2 regions of the Cerasibacillus sp. genome follow, and region 1 is predicted to be linked to the other one. Evidence: riboswitches for the same ligand, from Rfam matches in the RefSeq annotation. Region 1 holds a riboswitch; the other holds the start of a gene.

Region 1 (4,053 bases):
TATTAGCCTACAAGTTCAACCAGTTTTCAAAAAACTTCTTAGCATGTTCAAGCCATGGAGCTGTCAGATTATCATTTTTTGGTGGTTGAACTCGTATCCCGTGCTTTTGATCACGTTCATATTCTTTTTGTAATGTATCTTTTTCATATTCGGGATGTGCTGTTAAATAAATATGTCGGTTATCTTTCGATTTGACGAGTGTGATGCCTGCTTCTTTTGATTTGATAAGTATCTCAAGCTGTGCCACTTGATTTATTTCAGCTTCATTTAGGTAGACATAGCGTGAATGGGGCATCAAGAAACCGTTATTTAATCCATTTAGTAAGTCGTGTTTTTCACAGATTGTATGTGGGAAGATGCCAAATATTTTCCTAACTGTCGTCAACTTCTTTAAATCGTGATGGTAATACAAACCAGCGACTGCTGCCCAACAGATATACAGGGTGGAAGCAGCATGTTGATGTGTATAAGAAAATATTTTTGTTAGCTCTTCCCAATAATGTATCTCTGAAAAAGGTATAAATTCAAGTGGTGCACCAGTAATAATGACACGGTCATAGGTTAATTCCTGAATATCGTGGAATGTTTTATATGCTTTGGCCAAATATGCGCTATCGGAATTTTTTGGCTTATGGCTTTTCATGTGTAAAAAGTCAACCGTTACATCAAGTGGCAAGCTCCCAATAAGCGAAAGAAATTGAAACTCCGTATCTATTTTTTTCGGCATTAAATTAACAATTAATAAGCGAATTGTTCGGTTGGAATGTTGATTATTATCTTTAATGCAAATCCCTTGTTGCTTTAATCGTTTAATCGAGCGCAAATGTCGGTTAACATATAACACCACCAATCACCTCATTTTCATTCATTTGCTTGAACTGCTATTTTAAGTGCTTGGTCAATATCTTGTAATAAATCGTCTGCGTCCTCAAGACCGATGGACAGGCGAATCATATCAGGTGTCACACCGGCTTGTCGCTGTTGCTCTTCACTTAATTGGGCATGTGTCGTGCTTGCTGGATGAATGACAAGTGATTTCGCATCCGCAACATTTGCTAGATGAGAAAATAATTGTAAGACTTCGATAAAGCGGCTGCCTTCTTTAACGCCACCTTTAATTCCGAATGTAAAGATTGATCCAGCTCCGTTTGGAAAATAGGTTTGGGCTAAATCATAATATTTGTTTCCTTTTAGATTTGGATAGTTCACCCATGAAACGAGTGGATGTTCATTTAAAAATTGGACAATTTTCTTCGTATTAGCGACATGTTTTTCCACGCGTAAGGAAAGAGTTTCTAACCCTTGTAAAAATAAAAATGAATGAAATGGGCTTAAAGTAGCACCCGTATCCCTTAATAGTTGTACACGTGCTTTCGTAATAAAGGCGGCTGTACCAACATCTTTGGCATATGTCATGCCATGGTAGCTCGAGTCTGGTTCATTAAATTCAGGAAATTTCTCGTTATCAAGCCAGTTAAAATTCCCACCATCGACAATCACACCACCAATCGATGTTCCGTGACCACCGATAAACTTCGTCGCTGAGTGAATGACTATATCAGCTCCGTACTCGATTGGACGGATGAGATATGGCGTGCCAAAGGTGTTATCGATGATTAATGGTATATCGTGTGCATGGGCGATGTCAGCTACTTTTTCAATATCAACAAGATTAATGCCTGGATTCCCAATTGTTTCCAAAAATAAGGCCTTTGTCTTATCGGTAATTGCACACTTAAAATTTTCTGGGTCATCTGGATTGACAAAGGTTGTCGTAATACCGAGCTTAGGTAGGGTGGTCGAAAAAAGATTGTACGTTCCACCATATAATGTGCCTGCTGAAACAATGTTGTCACCTGTACCTGCGATATTAATAATCGCATTTGTTATTGCGGCTGCCCCAGATGCAAGGGCAAGTGCACCGATTCCACCTTCCAAGGCGGCAATTCGTTTTTCAAATACATCGGTTGTCGGGTTCATGATGCGCGTATAAATATTACCTTCTTCTTTTAGTGAAAATAAATTTGCTCCATGCTCGACGCTGTTAAAAACATAAGATGTTGTTTGATAGATGGGTACAGCCCGTGACCCTGTTGTCGGGTCAACCTCCTGACCAGCATGAACTTGTAATGTGTCGAACTTTAATGTTTTGTTACTCATTTGTTTCTCCCCTTATTTTTGATATATAAAAACCCCTTTCATCGTATAGACGAAAGGGGAGTTTATAATAAATTACTCTTCCCTCTCATCTTTCTCATTGGGAGCTCCCCAAGAGTAGGATTTAGCACCGTTTCAGAAGATTACTCTGAAGGTTGCCGAGGTTTCACAGGGCCTAATCCCTCCACCTCTCTCGATAAGAGTTTGTTATTTAATTTTTATTTAAATCCTATGGCTTAAAGATTTTTCTATGACTAAAACAAAAAACCTCTTTCGCTAATAACTGAAAGAGGAGTATCATCTCTTATCTTTCAGCTCTTGCTGCAGGAATTAGCACCTTCATATGAGGTTGCTGGGTTTCATCGGGCCTGTCCCTCCACCACTCTTGATAAGTTTATTTATAAGGTTATATGACATTGTAGTCATAATTCAGATAAATGTCAAGGGTATTTTTTTATTGTTCGTCGTTTCGTTTTGCTTTGTCTTTATCGAACCAACGCTTTTTGGCTTCTTGTTGCAGTTCACGTTCTGTTTGTCTTGCACGTTCAATTTCTTCTTTAACAAGTTCTAAGTCAAGTTGTAATAGTCTGCCACCTTCTAATTCATCATAGGCTAAGTCTTGTAATGTATCACGACTTTCAGCAGTTGCAATGACCATTAGTCCAGTTTTCCCCGGAGAGATCATTGATAGCGTTTGATCAAAGACTGACATCGCATCTCGTACTTCACGGGCATCACCTGAAGCACCAATCATTGTACCAGATACCCATCCTAATAACATGCCAATTGGTCCTCCTAAAATACCAATCAATAAACCGATTAGACTACCACGAGATGTTTTATCTGGTCCGGTCATATCCATGAAATCTTTTATTTGCAGTTTTTCTTCAACACTATTCGTTATGACTGCCATCTGTTCGATTTGAACTTTTTTTGCAACATGTAATTGTTTAAGCTCTGAAAATGCTTGATATGATTTACTGTCTTCTTCAAATGTCATGATGAAAACACGCTTACCCACACGATCACCTCAATTCTTTTATTCACTCTCATCTTATCATAGAAGAATGGAAAAAGAGAATATTTGCTAAATCAGTTTATACATAAAAAACCCTAATCTGTATGTCTCAGATTAGGGTTGTGTGACGAATTTTATTTAACACCAATCATATATTTTTGAATTTTCGGAGCTACTATAAATAATAGGAAACTGAGTGCTACAGCCGTTCCACCAATTAATCCGAAGTAAAAGACTTCAGTTTCAGGCGTATATAGTTTTACGAGCTGAGCGTTAAGCGCTTGTGCTGCAGCGTTTGATAAAAACCAGAGACTCATTGTTTGGGCAGAGAAAGCTGCTGGTGCTAGTTTTGTTGTTGCTGATAATCCAACTGGTGATAAACAGAGTTCCCCAATAACAGCTAATAGAAAACTTAATGTTAACCAGATAGGATGGACAAGTGCCTCTGTTCCATACATGAAAGCTGGCACAATCATGATTATAAATGATAGCCCAGCAAAGAATAGACCAAATGAAAATTTGCGTGTTGTTGATGGTTGACGTTCACCTAATTTAATCCATAAAGTGGCGAATATCGGTGCCAACGTAATAACAAATAGTGGGCTGAGAGATTGGAACCATGACGAATGTAATTGGATACCAAAAATCTCTAACTGTGTTCGTTTATCAGCATATTCTGCTAAAATAATCGCTCCTTGTTCATAGATTGCCCAGAACAAGACAGATGTAATAAATAGTGGAATATAAGCAAGTAGTCGTGATTTTTCCACACTCGTTGTTTTTTCACTGCGATACATGAGGATGAAGTATGCAGTTGGAATAATAATCCCTAAAAGACTAATTAAAATAGTGAAACGATTAATGGTTAATATGTTCGT
Region 2 (4,053 bases), on a different contig from region 1:
GCATTGTTCGGGAGTGTGTAATCTTGAAATTCGATTAATTCAATTTCAATGTTCTCTTTGGCTGCTTTTTCTTTTAAAATCGGCCAAAGTTCACCATCTGCACCATTAACCCCGATTTTCACTTTCACTTTGTCTCCTGAATCCCCTGCATTGTCATCTCCTGAGCAGGCTACTAAAAATAATACAGCAATCATTGATAAAAAGACTAAAAACTTTCTCATGTTGATACGCTCCCTTTGTTTTTATGTTTTTTTAGTGTGTTTTCCGATAATTAACGTCGCATAACAAGTTTAGATAAAGTGTTTCCAATCCATTGGGCCAACTGAACCATGACAATTAGGATTAAGACAGTAACAAGCATGACTGTCCCGTCAAATCGTTGGTAACCATAAGTCATGGCAATATGACCTAGTCCCCCGCCACCGACAGTTCCTGCTACTGCTGAGAAATCAATCAAACCAACAGAAACAAAGGTTAGCCCTAAAATGAGTGGCCCTAATGCCTCTGGAATTAACACAGTAAATATGATTCGTAATGGACTTGCCCCCATCGCTTGTGCTGCTTCAATCACGCCAGGGTCAATACTAACGAGGTTATTTTCTACGACTCTGGCAATCGTAAAACTAGCTACAATCGTCATTGGAAAAATTGCTGCCACTGTTCCAATCGTCGTCCCGACAACAAGCCGTGTTAACTGTGAAATCGCGACAATGAAAATAATAAACGGGATCGGGCGAATGATATTAATAATGATGTTTAATACTTGAAAAACAAGCTTATTTTCTAAAATATTGTTTTCCCTCGTTACAAATAGTAAGAGTCCAACCGTAATGCCAATAATTGACCCAAAAATGAGTGTCATAACGACCATCGTAATCGTCTGTCCAGTTGCTTCAACGATTTGTGGCCAAAAACTAGACCAATCCACTTTCATCTTTTGTAACCTCCTTGATGTCAACGAGTTCTTCTAATTCTTGTAAGACTTGGTTAATGGCTTCTTTATTTCCAGTAAATGAAATCAATAAATTACCGAATAATTTATCCTGTAATTCTCGAACAGATCCATAAACAATATTGAAATCAACACCATGTTTCCTTGTAACTGTTGATAGAATCGGTTCGTTTGTAATGTCTCCTTTGAAAATTATTCGATATAGAGTTTCTCCACCATTTGACTGCCATTTTTCTAAAATATGTTTCGATGGTAAATCTTGTTGTACAGATTGAACAAAGCGCTTTGTCGTAGGATGCTTCGGATTAGTAAAGGTCTCAAACACATCCCCTGTTTCAATCACTTCCCCCTTCTCCATCACCGCTACTTTATTACAAATTTGCTGAATAACGTTCATTTCATGTGTAATGAGTAAAATCGTGATTCCAAGGTCGCGGTTAACGTTTTTTAATAATTTTAAAATGTCAGCGGTCGTATCGGGATCAAGTGCTGATGTCGCCTCATCACAAATGAGTATATCCGGTGAATTAGCGAGAGCACGTGCAATGCCGACACGCTGCTTTTGTCCCCCTGATAATTGATCTGGAAAGTCTTTCGCTTTATCTTCTAGTCCGACAAAACGGAGTAGTTCCATCACGCGTTTTTCGCGCTCCTGTTTTGGCGTACCCACTAGCTTCAATGGATAAGCCACATTCCCAGCAACTGTCCGTGCATTGAACAAATTAAAGTTTTGAAAGATCATACCGATATTTTGCCGGCGTTGTCGTAATTCTCTTTGCGATAACTTCGAAATATCAACCCCTTGAATATGGACAGATCCAGAAGACGGACGCTCTAACATATTAACGAGCCGTAATAACGTACTCTTTCCTGCTCCACTGAATCCGATAATGCCGAAGATATCACCTTCTTCAACGGTCAGTGATACATCGTTTACGGCATGTACTTTCCGTTTACCAGATGTAAATGTCTTAGATACATTTCTAAACTCAATCATCAACAGGTCCCCCTTACGTTCATTCATGTTGTTAATTAAAAATCCCCCTTTTCTTATCAAGTAAGAAAAGAGGGATTCTAGTAAAAGAATCATTCTTCTCATCTTTCAAATACGAACGTATTTGCAGGAATTGGCACAGTTTTCTTAAATAGAATCTGCTGCCGAGATGTCATCGGGCCTGTCCCTCAATCTCTCTTGATAAGAAATGATCAAGTATTTAATTTTATAAAAAGATTTATATGCTAGTCTAAGCCGAAAAGAATAGAAAGTCAAGGTCTTTTGTAAAATAAAATGATTGAGACAAGTCAATTAAATAAAAAGAGGAGGAAAAGCCTCCTCTTAAAACTTATTTATCTAAATTCACCCATACAGATTTAACTTCCGTATAGTTATCTAAAGCGTAACTACCCATTTCACGTCCGATTCCAGATTGTTTGTATCCACCAAATGGTGCCGCAGCATCAAAAGCAGTATATGTGTTAATCCAGACTGTCCCGGCCTTTAAGTTGTGTGCTAGGTAATGGGCATCGCGTAAATTCTCTGTCCAAATTCCTGCAGCTAAACCGAAATCTGAGTCATTCGCTTTAACAACTAAATCGTCCATATTATCAAAAGGAATAGCAGCTACAACCGGTCCAAATATTTCCTCTTGGGCTATCGTCATTTTATTATCAACGTTAGCGAAAATTGTTGGTGCAACGAAATAACCATTTTCAAATGGGATATGCCCACCAGTTACTAACTCTGCTCCTTCTTGGAGTCCTTTTTCAATATAGTCTGTGACTGTTTTTTGTTGTTGTGCAGAAATTAATGGTCCCATTGTCGTTTCTTTATCTAAACCATTACCTTGCTTAATTTGTTTGGCATGGTTTTCTAATTCAGCTAAGACATTGTCGTACATATCTTTTTGAATGAAAATACGGCTTCCTGCACTACATACTTGTCCTTGGTTGAACATAATACCTTGAAGAGCACCAGGGATTGCTTTTGATAAATCAGCATCAGGTAGAATAATATTTGGTGATTTTCCACCTAATTCCAGTGTGACACGTTTCATTGTGTCTGCTGCTGATTTCATAATGGATTTACCAACAGGTGTTGATCCCGTAAAGGCAATCTTATTCACTTGTGGATGATCAACAAGTGCTTGTCCAACAGAACGTCCACTACCAGGAAGAATATTAATGACCCCATCAGGGAAGCCTGCTTCTCTTGCCAATTTTGCTAAATATAAGACAGATAGTGGTGTATTCATCGCCGGTTTCATAACAACTGTACATCCTGTAGCAAGTGATGCACCAAGTTTCCATGCTGCCATCATTAGTGGGAAGTTCCAAGGAATAATAGACCCAATAACTCCAACTGGCTCATGCCGAGTATAGTTAAAATAATTCCCTTGTACAGGAATGGTTTGACCGACAATTTTAGTCGCCCATCCTGCATAATAACGGAAATGTTCAATGGATAGAGGAACATCCGCATTCATTGTTTCGCGAATTGGTTTTCCGTTATCTAGTGTTTCTAGTTGGGCGAGCTCAAGTTTATGCTCTTCCATTAAGTCAGCGAGTTTATAAATAATGCGACTTCTTTCGGCCGTCCCCATCGTTGACCAGGGACCGTTGTCGAAAGCTTCCCTTGCTGCCTTAACCGCTAGATCAACGTCTTCTGTACCTGCTTCAGCCACTTCAGCAATCTCGTCCCCTGTTGCTGGATTATATGACTTAAATGTCTTTCCTGAAACAGAATCTACGAACTTTCCATTGATATAAAGCTTTTTAACGCCTTTTAGAAAGTCCTGAAGCCTTGGACTAAGTTGTTCCGTCATCGAAATCGCTCCTTATAGCTAAATTTAATTACACAATAATTATAATACGTATAGTAGTATCCCTGTAAAGTAATTGAACTTGGAAAAAAGAACATTCATTTGCATAAAAATTTGGAAAAGCGACATGGATATGTTACTTTCAAAGAGATAAAGTAACAAGTAATCAATCTGTGAACATAGAAAGAAGGTTTAAGATGCATTCAATCCAAATTGGCACAATACAAATGATGACTGTTTCGCAAAAAGCTGAAACTGGATATGTACTCCAAAAAGGTGAGA

The links. Region 1 has a riboswitch for S-adenosylmethionine ahead of VIG73_RS03150 (O-acetylhomoserine aminocarboxypropyltransferase/cysteine synthase family protein). Riboswitches for the same ligand answer to the same signal wherever they lie in the genome.
Region 2: another riboswitch for S-adenosylmethionine. It lies ahead of VIG73_RS00505 (methionine ABC transporter ATP-binding protein); the one in region 1 lies ahead of VIG73_RS03150 (O-acetylhomoserine aminocarboxypropyltransferase/cysteine synthase family protein).

The regions. Positions count from the first base shown of each region.
Region 1 covers NZ_DATBTY010000018.1:66,362-70,414, reverse strand. The annotation lists gene VIG73_RS03155 (homoserine O-acetyltransferase/O-succinyltransferase family protein) at 8-847, opposite strand; gene VIG73_RS03150 (O-acetylhomoserine aminocarboxypropyltransferase/cysteine synthase family protein) at 862-2,160, opposite strand; SAM riboswitch class I at 2,243-2,360, opposite strand; SAM riboswitch class I at 2,459-2,552, opposite strand; gene VIG73_RS03145 (DUF1269 domain-containing protein) at 2,612-3,178, opposite strand; gene VIG73_RS03140 (peptide MFS transporter) at 3,310-4,053, opposite strand, start outside.
Region 2 covers NZ_DATBTY010000003.1:65,609-69,661, reverse strand. The annotation lists gene VIG73_RS00515 (MetQ/NlpA family ABC transporter substrate-binding protein) at 1-221, opposite strand, end outside; gene VIG73_RS00510 (methionine ABC transporter permease) at 272-934, opposite strand; gene VIG73_RS00505 (methionine ABC transporter ATP-binding protein) at 915-1,949, opposite strand; SAM riboswitch class I at 2,045-2,154, opposite strand; gene VIG73_RS00500 (aldehyde dehydrogenase family protein) at 2,296-3,774, opposite strand; gene VIG73_RS00495 (CvfB family protein) at 3,969-4,053, shown strand, end outside.